DNA from 3 places in the Streptomyces sp. NPDC001732 genome. Region 1 is predicted to be linked to each of the others. Evidence: riboswitches for the same ligand, from Rfam matches in the RefSeq annotation. Region 1 holds a riboswitch; each other region holds the start of a gene.

Region 1 (5,213 bases):
GTAGTCGAGCGACCGTTGCTGCTGGCGCCGGGCGACGAGGGGGCCGAGTTCCGTGGCCGGGTCGAGCGGGTCGCCGATCTTCAGCGCACCCGCCGCGGCGGCGAACGCCTCGGCCGTCTCCTCGTACCGGGAGCGCGGCACGAGGATGCGGGTCTGGGCCACGCACGCCTGGCCGTTGATCATCCAGGCGAAGGGGACGATGCCGGCGACGGCGGTGTCCAGGTCGGCGTCCGGGAGGATCACGGCGGCGGACTTGCCGCCCAGTTCCAACGTGACGCGGGTGAGGTTGCGGGAGGCGACCTCCATCACCCGGCGCCCGGCGGCGACGGACCCGGTGAACGACACCTTGTCGACGCCCGGATGCCCGACCAGGTACTCGCTGACCTCCCGGTCGGCCGGCAGGATCGACAGCACCCCCGCCGGGAGCCCGGCATCCGCGGCGATCTCGGCCAACAGGTAGGCGTCCAGCGGGGATTCGGGCGAGACCTTGAGGACCGCGGAGCAGCCGGCCAGCAGCGCGGGCGCGAGCTTGGCGGCGGCGGTGAACTGCGGGACGTTCCACGGCACCACCGCCGCGACCACCCCCACCGGCTCCCGGCGCACCAGCAGCGGTCCGAGCACCCCGGTCCGCCGCTCCTCGTACGGGAAGGTGCGGGCGACGGCGATCGCCGCGTCCCACACCATCATCGCGGCGAGCGCCTGCACCATGACGCTCGACGTGTACGGGGTGCCGTTCTGCGCGCTGATGACCCGGGCGATCTCCTCGTACCGGACGGCGAACGCGTCCTTGATCCGGGTCACCACCGCGATCCGCTCGTCCAGGGTCATCCGCGGCCACGGCCCCTCGTCGAACGCCCGCCGGGCGGCGGCGACGGCCCGGTCCACGTCCGCCTCGCCGGCGTGCGGCACGCGCCCGATGACCTGCTCGGTGTGGGGCGACACGACCTCGATGACGTCCCGGCCCAGCGGATCGACCAACTCCCCGCCGATGAACAGTTTTCCGTGTTCGACAAGCTCGGTCATGGCTGCTGCCTCCCGCGAACCGGTACGATAGCTGACTACCCGTCAAAACTGATACCAGTTCCAGTTCCAGGAGTCCACGGACGCGCGCACGGACCCCGACCCGAAGCGAATGGTCGACCGGGGCTACCAATGGAACAGGTTCTCGTTACAGTGGGCTCGGTGCACCGCACAGCCGTACGTCCGGTACGCCGACCAGGCCGCGGAGAGACGGGGAAGCCCATGACTCAGGTGACCGACCACGGCGGGGGCGTGCACAGCGTCAAGGTGCCGATCCCGGACAACCCGCTGGGCCACACCCTCGTGCACGTCCTGGACACCGATCGCGGGCCGGTCCTGATCGACACCGGCTGGGACGACCCCGGGGCGTGGGACACGCTCACCGCGGGGCTGACCGCCGTGGGGACAGACGTCGGCGAGATCCACGGCGTGGTCGTCACCCACCACCATCCCGACCACCACGGCCTGTCCGGGCAGGTGCGCGAGGCCTCCGGCGCCTGGATCGCCATGCACCCGGCGGACACCGAGATCGTGCGCCGCACCCGCGAGTCGGAACCCGGCACCTGGCTGACGTATCTCGTGGGCAAGCTCACCGCGGTCGGGGCGCCCGAGACGCACCTCGCGCCGTTGCGGGCCGCCGCGGCCGAGAGGAGCGCGAGGAGCACCCTGCCCGGACTGCGGGCCGCGCTCCCGGACCGGGAGATCGTGCCCGGTGAGCTGCTGGACCTGGCCGGACGCCGGCTGCGGGCCGTCTGGACGCCCGGCCACACGCCGGGGCACGTCTGTCTGCATCTGGAGGAGGAGCATCCGGGGAACCTGCCGGGCCGGGGCCGGCTCTTCTCGGGGGATCACCTGCTGCCGGGGATCAGTCCGCACATCGGGCTGTACGAGGACCCGGACGACGCCACGGTCACCGATCCCCTCAGCGACTACTTCGCCTCGCTGGAGCGCGTCGGGCGGCTCGGGGTCGCGGAGGTGCTGCCCGCGCACCAGCACGCGTTCACCGACGCGGCGGGCCGGGTGCGGGAGCTCCTCGACCACCACGAGGAGCGGCTGGCCGGGCTGCTCGGGCTGCTGGCCGTCCCGCTGACCCCGTGGGAGCTGGCCGAGCGGATGGAGTGGAACCGGCCGTGGGCGCAGATCCCGTACGGCTCGCGGAACATCGCCGTCTCCGAGGCCGAGGCGCATCTGCGGCGACTGGTGAAGCTGGGGCGCGCGGAGGCGGTGGCGGGGAGCGAGCCGGTGAGGTACGTCGCGGTGTGAGGCGCGGCACGGGGGTGGTGCGAGGGGCCTCGTGGGGTGAGGGGCGGCACGGGAGTGGTGCGAGGGGCCTCGTGGTGTGAGCAACGGAGCACGGGACGGGCAGAAGGCCTTCTGGGGGCGCCCGGTAGAGTGAGCGGGTCGTCATCATGCCCGTTCAGGGGGAAGCCGGTGCGAATCCGGCACTGACCGCGCAACCGTGAGCCGTCGTCGCAGGCGGTGAGTCGGAATGCCCTGTCCGAGGTCGTGACCGGCTCGCGCCACCGGACCCCCGGTGGCCGGCACCGTCGAGGTATACGGGGCCGAGCCCGGTACCTGAGCGTGCCTGTGCCCGGTTCCGTACCAGGAGAGGCCCCGCACGCCATGACCGTACGCCGCAGCGTCGCAACGCTCGCCGCCACCGCAGCCGTGCTCTGTGCTGCCGCTGCCCCGGTCGCCGTCGCGGCACCGTCCCCCACTCCCCCGCCCTCCACCGCCCTGCCGTCCGGGCTGTACGGCACGAAGGACCCCACCTACGACGGGGTGTGGCGGCAGTCGCTGTCCTTCCTCGCGCAGAAGCTCGAAGGAGTCACCCCGGCCGCGAAGTCGGTGGACTGGCTGATCTCCCAGCAGTGCGCCAACGGCGCGTACGCCGCGTACCGGCCCGACGCCTCCCGGCCGTGCGACACGAAGACGGTGCTGGACACCAACGCCACCGCGGCCGCCGCCCAGGCGCTGGCCGAGGTGGGCGGCCACCCCGAGATCGTGAACAACGCGGTGCGCTGGCTGAAGTCCGTGCAGAACGAGGACGGCGGCTGGGGCTACGCCGTCGGTGCGCCCAGTGACGCCAACTCCACCTCCCTGGTGATCGGCGCCCTCGCCCGGCAGGGGCAGCGGATCGCCGACATCACGACGCCCGGCGGCAAGACCCCCTACGACCCGCTGCTCGCCCTCGCGATCCCGTGCGGCGGCGAGGACGGCGGCGCCTTCGCCTACCAGCCCGACAAGAAGGGGAAGCTCGTCGCGAACGCGGACGCCACCGCGGCCGCCGTGCTCGGCACGATGGGCAAGGCCCTGGCCGTGGGGAACAACGCCGCGGGCAAGACGCCCAGCACCTGCCGCCCCGGGGACGACCCCACCCCCGAGCAGGCCGCGCAGAACGGCGCCCACTACCTCAAGAACGCCCTCGCCGAGCACGGCCGACTGAACGCGCCGCCGATGCCGGGGGCCGCCGACACGACGCCGCAGCCGGACTTCGGCAACACCGCGGACGCGGTCGTCGCACTGTCCGCGTCCGGTCACCAGAACGAGGCGGACGGAGCCGTGGCCTGGCTGAAGAAGAACGCCCGGGACTGGGCCGAGCAGAACGGTCCCGCCGCCTACGCGCAGCTGATCCTGGCCGCGCACGCCACCGGCAACGACGCCCGGGACTTCGGCGGCGTCGACCTGGTCGCCCGGCTGAACGCGAACGGCCCCGCGCCCGCCTCCGTGGTGACGCCCGACCCGGCCGGCGACACCGGGTACGTGCCCACGGAGCAGGACCAGGTCCACAGCGGCGACGACGTGATCGGGGGCGTGTGGTGGTACGTCGGCATCGGCCTCGTCCTCTCGGCGGTCGCGTTCTTCCTGATCAGCGGACGCCGGAAGAACCAGCAGTCGTGAGGCGGGCGGGAAGGGCCGGCGCGCTGCTGATGGTGCTGGGCGCCGTCCTGGCCGTGCTCGGCGCGGGGACGGCCCATGCGACGGGCTACCGGTACTGGTCGTTCTGGGAGGGCTCCGGCACCGGCTGGACGTACGCCACCCAGGGCCCGTCCCTGGTCCGGCCGGACGACGGCACGGTGCAGGGCTTCCGGTTCGCGGTGAGCGAGGACTCCCAGGACGCCGCGAAGCCGCGCCGCGCCCCCGACTTCGCGAAGATCTGCGCGGGCACTCCGGCCCGGGACGGCACCAAGCGGATCGCGCTCGTCATCGACGCGGGCACGGCGGCGGACGCCCCGTCCGGACAGGCACCGCCCGCGCCGCGCACCGCGTGCGCGCGGGTCGCCCCCGACGCCAGCTCCGCCGAGGCGCTCGCCTCGGTGGCCGAGCCGCTGCGCTACAGCAGCGACGCGATGCTCTGCGGCATCTCGGGCTACCCGCGCTCGGGCTGCGGCGAGCAGGTCTCGGACGACGGCCGCGGGGCACCGTCCGTGTCCGCCTCCGGTGCCACGTCCCCGGCCGGTTCCGGCACCGCCTCCGACGCCACGGACGGCTCCGGTGGCGGCCCGTCCGCCGGAGTGTTCGTCGGCGCCGCCGCCGTGCTGCTCCTCGGTGTCGCCGCGGTCGTGCGGGCCCGCCGCCGGCACGGATGACCGCCCCCGACCAGGCGGGACTTCCGAAACACGCCCTGGCTCCCGCCGCGACCCGGAGCAACGCCGTGCCCGCCGGGGCCTGGTGGCTGTGGGCGCTCGGGCTGGCCACCGCCGCGTCCCGGACCACCAACCCGCTGCTGCTGGGGCTGCTGGTGGCGGTGGCCGGTTATGTGGTCGCGGCGCGCCGCACGGACGCGCCGTGGGCCCGCTCGTACGGGACGTTCATCAGGATCGGGCTGTTCGTCGTCGGTGTGCGGCTGGTCTTCTCCGTCTTCCTCGGCTCGCCGCTCCCGGGCACGCACACCGTGTTCACGCTCCCCGAGGTACCGCTGCCGGACTGGGCGAAGGGGGTCAGGATCGGCGGCCGGGTCACCGCCGAGCAACTGGTCTTCGCGCTGTACGAGGGGGCGAAGCTGGCCGCCCTGCTGATCTGCGTCGGCGCGGCGAACTCGCTCGCCAACCCGGCCCGGCTGCTGAAGTCGCTGCCGGGGGCGCTGTACGAGGCGGGGGTCGCCGTCGTCGTCGCGATGACGTTCGCCCCGAACATGGTCGCCGACGTGATGCGGCTGCGCACCGCCCGGCGGCTGCGGGGGCGCCCGACCG
Region 2 (5,213 bases), on a different contig from region 1:
TCTTCTCGACCGAATCCATCCACTTGAAGCAGAACTGCGCCTTCTCCCGGATCGAGGGGATCTCCTCGACCGCGTCGAACGCCGCCGCCCGGTCCTCCGGATCGGGCAGATAGGTGTCCAGCAGCGTCAGATAGAACTGGACGTGCACGGCCTCCTCGAAGAGCTGCCGCGACAAGTACAGCCGCGCCTCGGGGGAGTTGATGTGCTTGTACAGCGTCAGCACGAGGTTGTTGGCGACGATCGAGTCGCCCGTGGCGAAGAACGCGACGAGCCGGCCGATCAGATGCTGCTCACCCGGCGACAGCTTGGCGAGGTCGGCCACGTCGGAGTGCAGATCGACCTCCTCCACCGTCCAGGTGTTCTTGATCGCGTCCCGGTAGCGCTCGTAGAAGTCCGGGTAGCGCATGGGGCGCAGGGTCAGTTCGAAGCCCGGGTCGAGCAGGTTCTTCCCGGAACCGGTGGAGATCGTCACTGGCAGGCCTCGCAGGACTCGGGGTTTTCGAGGGAACAGGCGACGGCGTCCGCGTCGGGCGCCGGAGCCTGCTGTACGGGAATGGGCGCGGCTGCGGACGCCGCGCGGGCGATCCGGGTCGCCGGGCGCGAGCGCAGGTAGTACGTCGTCTTCAGCCCCTGCTTCCAGGCGTACGCGTACATCGAGGAGAGCTTGCCGATCGTCGGCGTCTCCATGAAGAGGTTCAGCGACTGGCTCTGGTCGAGGAACGGGGTACGGGCCGCCGCCATGTCGATCAGACCGCGCTGCGGGATCTCCCACGCCGTGCGGTACAGCGCCCGCACGTCCTCGGGGATCCAGGCGAAGCCCTGCACCGAGCCGCTCGCCTCGCGCAGCGCTTCCCGGGTGCGCTCGTCCCACACCCCGAGCCGCTTCAGCTCCTCCACCAGGTACGCGTTGACCTGGAGGAACTCCCCGCTGAGCGTCTCGCGCTTGAAGAGGTTGGAGACCTGCGGCTCGATGCACTCGTACACGCCCGCGATCGAGGCGATCGTCGCCGTCGGCGCGATGGCCAGCAGCAGCGAGTTGCGCATCCCGGTCCGCGCGACCCGGGCGCGCAGCGCCTCCCAGCGCTCCGGCCAGTTCAGCTCGGTGTCGTAGTGGTCGGGGTGCAGCACCCCGCGCGCCGCCCGCGTCCCGGACCAGGCGGGCAGCGGACCCGATCGCTCTGCGAGGTCGCAGGACGCCTCGTACGCGGCGAGCATGATCCGCTCGGAGATCTTCGTGGAGAGCGCGCGGGCCGCGGGGGAGTCGAACGGCAGCCGCAGCTGGAAGAAGACGTCCTGGAGCCCCATGGCGCCCAGGCCCACCGGACGCCACTTGGCGTTGGAGCGGCCCGCCTGCTCGGTCGGGTAGAAGTTGATGTCGACGACCCGGTCCAGGAAGGTCACCGCGGTGCGGACGGTGGCGTCCAGCCGCTCCCAGTCGAGGTCGCCGTCGACGACGAACGCGCCGAGGTTGACCGAGCCCAGGTTGCAGACGGCCGTCTCGCCGTCGTCGGTGACCTCCAGGATCTCCGTGCACAGGTTCGACGAGTGGACGACACGGCCCGGCTCGGCGGTCTGGTTCGCGGTCCGGTTGGCGGCGTCCTTGAACGTCATCCAGCCCTGGCCGGTCTGGGCGAGGGTGCGCATCATCCGGCCGTACAGCTCACGGGCGGGCATCGACTTGCGGGCCAGCCCCTTCGCCTCGGCGGCCCGGTACGCGGCGTCGAACTCCTCGCCCCACAGGTCCACCAGCTCGGGCACGTCGGCGGGCGAGAACAGCGACCAGTGGCTGTCCGCCTCGACCCGGCGCATGAACTCGTCCGGGATCCAGTGCGCCAGGTTGAGGTTGTGCGTGCGCCGCTGGTCCTCGCCCGTGTTGTCCCGCAGCTCCAGGAACTCCTCGACGTCCGCGTGCCAGGTCTCCAGGTAGACGGCGGCGGCGCCCTTGCGGCGACCGCCCTGGTTGACCGCGGCGACGGAGGCGTCGAGCGTCTTCAGGAACGGCACGATGCCGTTGGAGTGCCCGTTGGTGCCGCGGATCAGCGAACCCCGGGAACGGATGCGGGAGTACGGCAGGCCGATGCCGCCGGCGTGCTTCGAGAGCCGGGCCACCTGGTGGTAGCGGTCGTAGATCGAGTCCAGCTCGTCGAGCGGGGAGTCCAGCAGGTAGCAGGAGGACATCTGCGGGTGCCGGGTGCCGGAGTTGAAGAGGGTGGGCGAGGAGGGCAGGTAGTCGAGCCGGCTCATCAGCCCGTACAGCGCCGCGACCTCGTCCACGGCGCGCGGGGAGTCGTCCTCGGCGAGCCCGGACGCGACCCGGAGCATGAAGTGCTGCGGGGTCTCGACGACCTGGCGGGTGTGCGGGTGGCGCAGCAGATAGCGGCTGTGCAGGGTCCGCAGCCCGAAGTAGCCGAAGCGGTCGTCGGCGCCGTCGGCGAGCGCACGCTCCACCAGCGCGTCGAGGGCGGCCGCGTTGCGGGCGACGAAGCCCGCCGTGCGGTCCGCGATCAGGCCCTCGCGGTGTCCGACGGCGACCGAGGCGGAGAAGGAGACGGCGCCCTGTCCGGCGGCCTCGTCCGCGATGGCGCGGGTCAGCAGCCGGGCGGCGAGCCGGGAGTAGGCGGGGTCCTCGGAGATCAGCCCGGCGGCGGCCTCCGTGGCCAGCGAGCGCAGCTCGGCCTCGTCCGCCCGTGCGCTGCGGCCGCGCAGCGCGGCGGCGGCGACGCGCCCGGGGTCGGTGTCGGGCAGATCGGCGGTGAGGTCGGTCAGGGTCCGCAGCAGCGCGGCCCCCGGTCCGTCGTGTGCGGCTGCCCCGGAATCGGCGGCCGTGGACGCGGCGACTGAAGCCGGATCGGCTGGCGCGATGGTCACGTGGTGCTCTCCCTCGCTCGGCTCGGGGCCGGCGGGGGAACGGGGCAGCCGGACGGGCGCGCACCCGGGACGGGGCGGCACTCCGTACGGCGTCCGCCGGCCCAACCGCGAGGCCCGGACGTCTGGCATCCGGTTCGGTCGAGCCGGATGCGCTGTCGGCAGGTCCTCGGACTTGTTCGGGGTACGCGAATGCGCACCGATCACACCGTTGCGGGACAGTTCCGGATTCGCACCGGATTCCCCTGCGGCGACAGCGAGGATGAGCATACATGTGGGGGCCACCCGATGAGGCAGCCCCCAGATGTTGTGTCGGCCGACTCATGTCTGGCCAAGCAGGAAGTGCCCGTGGGCCTTCCGGGAACGGCGGACGGCCCGCCCCGCTCCCTTGCGGCAGGGGCGGGGACGGGCCGTCCCGGGGGGCCGGAGCGACCGTCAGTGGCCGCCGGGCGCCCCCACCGTGGCCGGCGGAAGCTCCACCTGGACGCCCGGGTCGCCCGCGTCGGCCGTGTAGTCGGACGGCGAGGTCTCGTCGACCCCGGCGGGTGCCTTCAGCGCGTTCAGGACGAAGGTGAGCACCACCACGACCACCACGTTCAGCACGAACGCGGTGAGACCGATGTAGCCGATCTCGCCGAGGCCGGGGATCTCCTTGGACGAGCCGCCGAAGTGCTTCTGCGTCGGCGAGGCGACCCCGTACGCGGCCACCGTCCCGTACACCATGCCGACCGCCCAGCCCGCGAGCAGCGCCCAGCGGTGGAACCAGCGGGTGAACAGGCCGCCGACCAGGGCCGGCATCGTCTGGAGGATCCAGATCCCGCCGAGCAGCTGGAAGTTGATCGCGACCGTCTTGTCCATCGTGAGGACGAAGACGAGCGCGCCGACCTTGACGAGCAGCGAGACCAGCTTGGAGACCTTGGTCTCCTGCTCCGGGCTCGCGTCCGGCTTCAGGAAGTCCTTGTAGATGTTGCGGGTGAAGAGGTTGGCCGCGGCGATCGACATGATCGCGGCGGGCACCAGCGCACCGATGCCGATCGCGGCGAACGCGACGCCCGCGAACCAGGCCGGGAACATGTTCTCGAACAGCTGCGGAATGGCCAGCTGCCCGTTGTCCACCTTGATCCCGGCGGCGATCGCCATGAAGCCGAGCAGCGCCAGCAGGCCCAGCATCAGCGAGTACAGCGGCAGGATCGTGGTGTTGCGCCGGATCACGTCACGGCTGCGGCTGGAGAGCGTCGCCGTGATCGAGTGCGGATACATGAAGAGCGCCAGGGCCGAGCCCAGTGCCAGGGTGGCGTATCCCCAGTGGCCCGCCTCGCCCGGTGCGAGCGCGCCGCGCGGTTTGCCGGTGGCCGGGTTGGTCTGCGAGAACGCCTCGCCCGCCTTGGCGAAGATGTCGTCGAAGCCGCCCAGCTTGATCGGGATGTAGATGATCGCCACCGCGATGACCAGGTAGATCAGCCCGTCCTTGACGAACGCGATCAGCGCGGGCGCCCGCAGCCCGGAGGAGTAGGTGTACGCGGCGAGCACCGCGAACGCGATCAGCAGCGGCAGGTCCTTGACGAACCAGTGGGTGTTCTCGCCGCCGCCGACGCCCATCACGTCCAGCACCGCCTGGATGCCGACGAGTTGGAGCGCGATGTACGGCATCGTGGCGAGGATGCCGGTGAGGGCGACCGCCAGCGAAAGGCCCTTCGAGCCGAACCGGCCGCGCACGAAGTCCGAGGTGGTGACGTACCCGTGCTTGTGCGAGACCGACCACAGCCGGGGCAGGAAGGTGAAGATCAGCGGGTACACGAGGATCGTGTACGGCACGGCGAAGAAGCCGGCCGCGCCCGCCGCGTAGATCGCCGCGGGAACGGCGACGAAGGTGTACGCGGTGTACAGGTCGCCGCCGAGCAGGAACCAGGTGACCCAGGTGCCGAACGACCGTCCGCCCAGGCCCCATTCGTCGAGACTGGCCTCGTTCTCCGCCTTGCGCCAGCGGGCCGCCATGAACCCCATGACCGTGACCGCGACGAAGAAGAAGATGAAGACGCCGAGCGCGACGCCGTTCACGCCGTCCTTCATGAGGAGGCACCTCCCTTGCGGGAGCGCTGGTCACGCTGCCACAGCTTGTACGCGACCATCGTGAGCGCGGTGGAGATCAGCACCCAGAGCATCTGGTACCAGTAGAAGAACGGAATGCCGATGAAGGCGGGGTCCACCTTCGCGTAGGAACTCACCCAGAGCATCGCCACGAACGGGGCAATGAGACAGAGGGCGATGACCACGCGCACGGGTGTGACGATGGGTGGTTTCTCTTCGGGTTCTGCTGGCATGAGGCGGTTTCGTCCCCTCGCTGGTTA
Region 3 (5,213 bases), on a different contig from region 1:
CCGTCGTCGCACTCGCCATGGAACTCAAGTCCGGGGCGTTCGTGCGCCGCAGCGAACGCGGCGTCCGGGCGGCGCTCGCCCGGCTCCGCACCGTCCGGCAGGGTGCGCCTCGACACCCTCGGCGATGTTTCCCCGTCCCGGGGCGGAAGCGGTTCCCCCGAGCCGCGCATCGTCGTCGCGGGGACGAACCGGACCAACGAGGACCAGCGGTCCGCCATCGGCCTCGTCGGGGAGGTCGCGGCGCGCGCCTGGCTCCAGCGCCGTTACTCCGACGTGCGGTGGAGGTCGGGCTACGCCGCCGTTGTCAACGGCGACCGCGAGGCGTCCGACGGCCTGGGCTACGACTTCGAGGTGGCGTGGCGCGACACCACCCGGCTGTACGAGGTGAAGGCGCTGAGCGAACCGGGTGCCGAGTGGGTGGAGTTCGAGCTGGGGCCGTCCGAGGTGGAGACGGCCCGTCGGCACGCGCGGGGCAGCCGCTACCGCATCCTGCTGATCACCGCCGCCCTCGACCCCGCGCGCCGTCGGGTGTTCGACCTGCCGAACCCGTTCTCGGCGAAGGGGCGCGAGCGCTTCAGGATCGTGGGCCGGGCACTGCGCTACCGGTGTTCGCCCCTGGGGAAGGGGCAGGGGACCGAGCCGTCCTGACCCGGTCCCTCGCCCGGACCGTTCGTGCCGCTCGCGGTGGTCGTGATGGCTCAGCCGTCGGCCGGGACCCCGGGCACCTGCGCGGCCAGGTCCTCCGGGGTGCGCGGGCCGGGCGCGTCGTCGGCCAACAGCCCGTGCGCGCGCAGGAGCCGGGCCGCCGCGACGCCCCACGGCAGGCGCAGCCCCGCCTGCCGGAGCAGGTCGGTGCGGGCGAGGGCGGCGGGTGCCGGGCCGGTGTGCGCGCCGGACGCGGTGAGGAGCGCGGCGTCGTCGGCCCAGCGCAGGGCGAGATCGACGTCGTGGGTGGCCATGACGACGGTGGTGCCGTTCGCGCGGAGCCGGTCGAGGGTGGCGAGCAGCCGCTCCTGGCCGTCCGGGTCGAGTCCGGCGGTCGGCTCGTCGAGGATCAGCACCCGGGGCCGCATGGCGACGGCGCCGGCGATCGCGGTCCGTTTGCGCTGCCCGTAGGACAGCAGATGGGTGGGCCGGTCGGCCAGCGCGCCGATGTCCAGGGCGGTGAGCGCCTCGTCGACGCGGGCCCGCACCTCGGTGTCGGACAGGCCGAGGTTGAGCGGGCCGAAGGACACGTCCTGGAGGACGGACGCGGCGAAGAGCTGGTCGTCGGGGTCCTGCACCACCAACTGCACGGTCGTGCGCAGCCGGGTCAGCCCCTTGCGGTCGTACGTGACGGGGTGCCCCTCGACGGTCAACCGGCCGGTGTGCGGCCTCAGCCCGCCGCTGAGCAGCCGCATCAGCGTGGTCTTGCCGCTGCCGTTGCGGCCCAGCAGCGCGAGCGCGCGCCCCTCGCGCACCTCGAAGTCGAGCCCGTCGAGCACGGTCGGCCCGTCCTCGTACGAGAAGGACGCGCCCCGCAGGGCGACCAGGGCGGCGGGCTCGCTCATGACAGCGGCCTTTCCAGTACGAGGGCGAGGACGGTCAGTGCCACGAGCAGTGCGAGGCTCGCCGCGGTGAAGGGGACGGAGACGCGGGCCTCGGGCACCAGGACGCGCAGGGTGCCGTCGTAGCCGCGGCCGGCGAGCCCGGCCTGGAGCCGCGCCGCCCGGTCGAAGGCCCGGACGAACGCGGTGGCGCCGAGCCCGCCGAGGGACCGCCAGGTGGCGGCCCGCGTGGTGTGCCCGAGCCGGGCCGCCTGCGCCTGACGGATCAGACGCACGGAATCGAGCAGCAGGAAGCTCATGCGGTACGTCACCAGGGCGACGTCCACGACCGGCGCGGGCACCCCGGCCCGCACCAGGCGCGGAAGCAGGTCGGACATCGGTGTGGTGAAGGCGAACAGCAGCACTCCCAGGGAGGCGGCCGAGGTGCGCAGCAGGAGTTCCCCCGCCCGGACCGGTCCGCCGTCGGCGAGGGCCACGAACCCGTCGGGGCCGCCGACCTGCACGAGCAGGGTGACCGCCCCGGTCACGCAGAACCCCAGCGGCACCCGGTACGCCCGCCACAGCCGTCGGCCCGGCACGCCCGCCGGGCCGACCAGCAGCACGAGCGCCGTCACCAGGACGAGGGCCGCGCCGGGCCAGGGCGGCAGCGAGATCGCGAGCACGGTGAGCCCGAGTCCGAGCACGGCCTTGTCCACGGGGTGACGGCGGCGCCAGCGGCTGCTGTGCGCCGCCTCGTCGATCGGCAGCACGCGGGCTCAGGCCCCTTCGACGGGGGAGCCCCCGGCGCCGACGGACGCACTCCCGGTGCCCTGCTGCGACTGTGGCCGGGTCTGTGCCTGGGACTGGGCGAGTTCCGCGCCCTGGCGGCGGCCCCGGCGGAGCCCGAAGTAGTAGGCGAGGACACCCGCGCCGAGCGCCGCCTGGAGGGCGAAGAGCGCCGACTCGATCTCGCCGGACGGCGGTTCGTACAGGGGCGAGAACCACGGTTCGTAGTCCGGTTCGATCTCGGTGATCGCCGTCTCCGCCTCGGCGTCGGCGCCCGCGAACGGCTCCTCCTTGTGGTCGCCGAGGCCGAGCACCAGCGGCAGCACCGCGAGCGCGGCCACGACGAGCAGCAACAGGGTGTTGATCTTCGCGTTACGGCTCATCGGGCCACTCCCTCGGGCGTGCCGGTCCGGTTCGCCCGGCCGGCCAGGAACACGCCCAGCCGGGTCAGTTCGCCCTTGCTGGACTGCACCAGCAGCCGCATCACGACCACCGTCAGCAGCCCCTCGCTCACCGCGAGCGGGATCTGGGTGACGGCGAAGATGGAGCCGAACTTGCCGAGCGCGCCCAGGAATCCGCTGCTCGGGTCGGGGAAGGCCAGCGCCAGCTGCACACTGGTGACGCAGTAGGTGGAGAGGTCGGCGACGAACGCGGCGAAGAACACCGCCACCATCAGCGGCACGTCGAACCGCCGCAGCAGCCGGTACAGCGCGTACCCGGCCCAGGGGCCGACGATCGCCATCGAGAAGACGTTGGCGCCGAGCGTGGTCAGGCCGCCGTGGGCCAGCAACAGCGCCTGGAAGAGCAGAGTGATGGTGCCGAGCACCGCCATGATCGGCGGCCGGAACAGGATGGCGCCCAGCCCGGTACCGGTGGGGTGCGAGCAACTCCCGGTGACCGAAGGGAGTTTCAGGGCCGACAGGACGAAGGTGAAGGCACCGGAGGCGCCGAGGAGCAGGGTGCTCTCCGGGTGCTCCTTGACCTCACGGGTGAGTGACCGTACTCCGTGTACGACGAACGGCGCGGACGCGACGCCCCAGGCGATCGCGTGCGCCGGAGGCAGAAAGCCCTCGGCTATGTGCATGGCTCAGTAGACCCTCTCCAGCACCTCGTGGATGGTTGACGCGCCTTGGCCGGTCTCCTGGCTGACGGGTACCACCGCCCGTGCTCCGCCTTCCCGGGTCCGAGGACCCAGTGGCTGCCCGCGAGGGCTGGAGCCGGACTTCCCGATCACAGTGGCGAGGGCCGCACCGGTATCACACCGGATTTCCCGTTCACCAAGGCGTGGTGACAGTAATGCCTGGCCCGGGGTGGTGACAAGCACGCCCGAAAGGGACGCGCGAGCACCGCGCGCCCGCGCCCGTACACGCCCGCGCGCCCGCGGGCGGGGGTCCGGTGGTGGGCGCGACGAGCCGCTCACCCCCTGTGCGAGACTCGGTGCCGCACCACGACCTGGCGGGCCGCCGGTCACCGTCGAAGGGAACGTCTCCGGATGCGCATCGGGATCGTCGGCACCGACAGCAGTCATGTCGATCAGATCGTCCGCCACCTCAACGTCGACGGGGCGGGCGGCGACGCACGCGTCGTGGCGCTCGGCGGTGGGCACGGCCCGCGCAACGACGCCCTGGCGGCCACCGGCGGGATCACGAAGATCGTCGACGAGCCCACCGGGCTGCTCGGGCTGGTCGACGCCGTCGTCGTCGCGGACCGGTACGGCGCGCGCCACCGCGAGCTGGCGGTCCCCTTCCTGGCCGAGGGCCTCGCGGTGTTCGTCGACAAACCGCTCGCCCACACCGTCGAGGACGCCCGGGTCATGATCGACACCGCGCTCGCCCACGACGCGCCGCTCACCTCGTTCTCGGCGCTCCGCCTGCTCCCCGAAACCGAGGAACTGGCGGCCCGGTCGGCGGCGAACGGCACTCCGCACCTGGTCGTCGTGTCCGGGCCCGCCGACCCCGACAGCGAGTACGACGGGATCTTCTTCTACGGCATCCACGCGGTGGACCTCGCCCTCCGGCTCGCCCCCGGAGCGGTCTCCGGCATCCGCACGGACCTCACCGAAACCACCGTCACCGCGTCGTTCACCGCGGGCGGCACCCGGGTGGTCGTGAACCTCGTCCGGCCGGGCAGCACGGAGCAGATCCCGTTCCACGCGATGGTGTTCACCCGCGAGGCCATGGTCCAGCGGAGGATCGTTCCCGGCGCGGACTACTGCGTGCCGGGCCTCGAAGCGTTCCTGGAGATGGCCCGTACGGGCAGGCCACCCATCGGCCCCGAGGACCTGCTGCGCCCCGTCGAGGTGCTGGAAACCGTCGCCGCAGCCCTGCGCGAGGCGTCCGCCGGCTCCCGGACGGGGTGAGCCGAGCCCGTCGCGACCACGTCGGCGAGAGGTGCCGAGCGGGCCGGAAACGGGTTGCGGCGGAGTGTCGGAAGAGGAACCGGCAAGTGTCCACCGGAGGGCTGTTGGCCTGGTCGAAGGCGCTTCCGGTGCGTCTTTCGGCGTGAGGTCGACACACTTTCGGGCACCATGCCCGGGGCGAACCGCATGACTTTCCGTGGCCGCCCGCTCGCCCCGGGCGACGGCCGTGTGACCTGGGGCACAACGTTCTTGACAGCCGCCCGGCGGGTGCCGAAAGCTCATGCATCATTGGTCTGGACCACGAGGGGTGGGCGGGGTTCGTGTGCGAGCCGTTATGTGCTTCAGGTGTGGACGTGCCACTCGCCGGATGCGAACTCCATTTCAGAACAAGGCAGTTGACGTACCGTCAGATCTTCGCCGAAGTGCGTGTACCGGCGCGTCCGCATGCGGGCCGGGAGGGTTGATGGACCGGCGGCAGCCCGATGTACGGCTCGCGTTGTGCGATCTGTGGCAGGTGTTCGGTGCCGTCGCGCTGCTGGCCC

The links. A riboswitch is a leader RNA that binds a small molecule or an ion and turns the genes downstream of it on or off. The one in region 1 is predicted to bind cobalamin.
Region 2: another riboswitch for cobalamin. It lies ahead of ACWCXX_RS15205 (ribonucleoside-diphosphate reductase subunit alpha); the one in region 1 lies ahead of ACWCXX_RS01550 (prenyltransferase/squalene oxidase repeat-containing protein).
Region 3: another riboswitch for cobalamin. It lies ahead of ACWCXX_RS37425 (energy-coupling factor ABC transporter permease); the one in region 1 lies ahead of ACWCXX_RS01550 (prenyltransferase/squalene oxidase repeat-containing protein).

Annotation. Positions count from the first base shown of each region.
Region 1 is NZ_JBSFFY010000001.1:372,248-377,460, reverse strand. It holds gene ACWCXX_RS01560 (aldehyde dehydrogenase) at 1-1,023, opposite strand, end outside; gene ACWCXX_RS01555 (MBL fold metallo-hydrolase) at 1,243-2,283, shown strand; cobalamin riboswitch at 2,398-2,553, shown strand; gene ACWCXX_RS01550 (prenyltransferase/squalene oxidase repeat-containing protein) at 2,644-3,921, shown strand; gene ACWCXX_RS01545 (SCO2322 family protein) at 3,951-4,610, shown strand; gene ACWCXX_RS01540 (energy-coupling factor transporter transmembrane component T) at 4,607-5,213, shown strand, end outside.
Region 2 is NZ_JBSFFY010000012.1:52,552-57,764, reverse strand. It holds gene ACWCXX_RS15210 (ribonucleotide-diphosphate reductase subunit beta) at 1-406, opposite strand, end outside; gene ACWCXX_RS15205 (ribonucleoside-diphosphate reductase subunit alpha) at 469-2,868, opposite strand; cobalamin riboswitch at 3,009-3,135, opposite strand; gene mctP (monocarboxylate uptake permease MctP) at 3,301-4,935, opposite strand; gene ACWCXX_RS15195 (DUF3311 domain-containing protein) at 4,932-5,186, opposite strand.
Region 3 is NZ_JBSFFY010000091.1:1,017-6,229, forward strand. It holds gene ACWCXX_RS37405 (protein NO VEIN domain-containing protein) at 103-648, shown strand; gene ACWCXX_RS37410 (energy-coupling factor ABC transporter ATP-binding protein) at 699-1,550, opposite strand; gene cbiQ (cobalt ECF transporter T component CbiQ) at 1,547-2,296, opposite strand; gene ACWCXX_RS37420 (energy-coupling factor ABC transporter substrate-binding protein) at 2,303-2,695, opposite strand; gene ACWCXX_RS37425 (energy-coupling factor ABC transporter permease) at 2,692-3,396, opposite strand; cobalamin riboswitch at 3,427-3,609, opposite strand; gene ACWCXX_RS37430 (Gfo/Idh/MocA family protein) at 3,805-4,671, shown strand; gene ACWCXX_RS37435 (ArsR/SmtB family transcription factor) at 5,135-5,213, shown strand, end outside.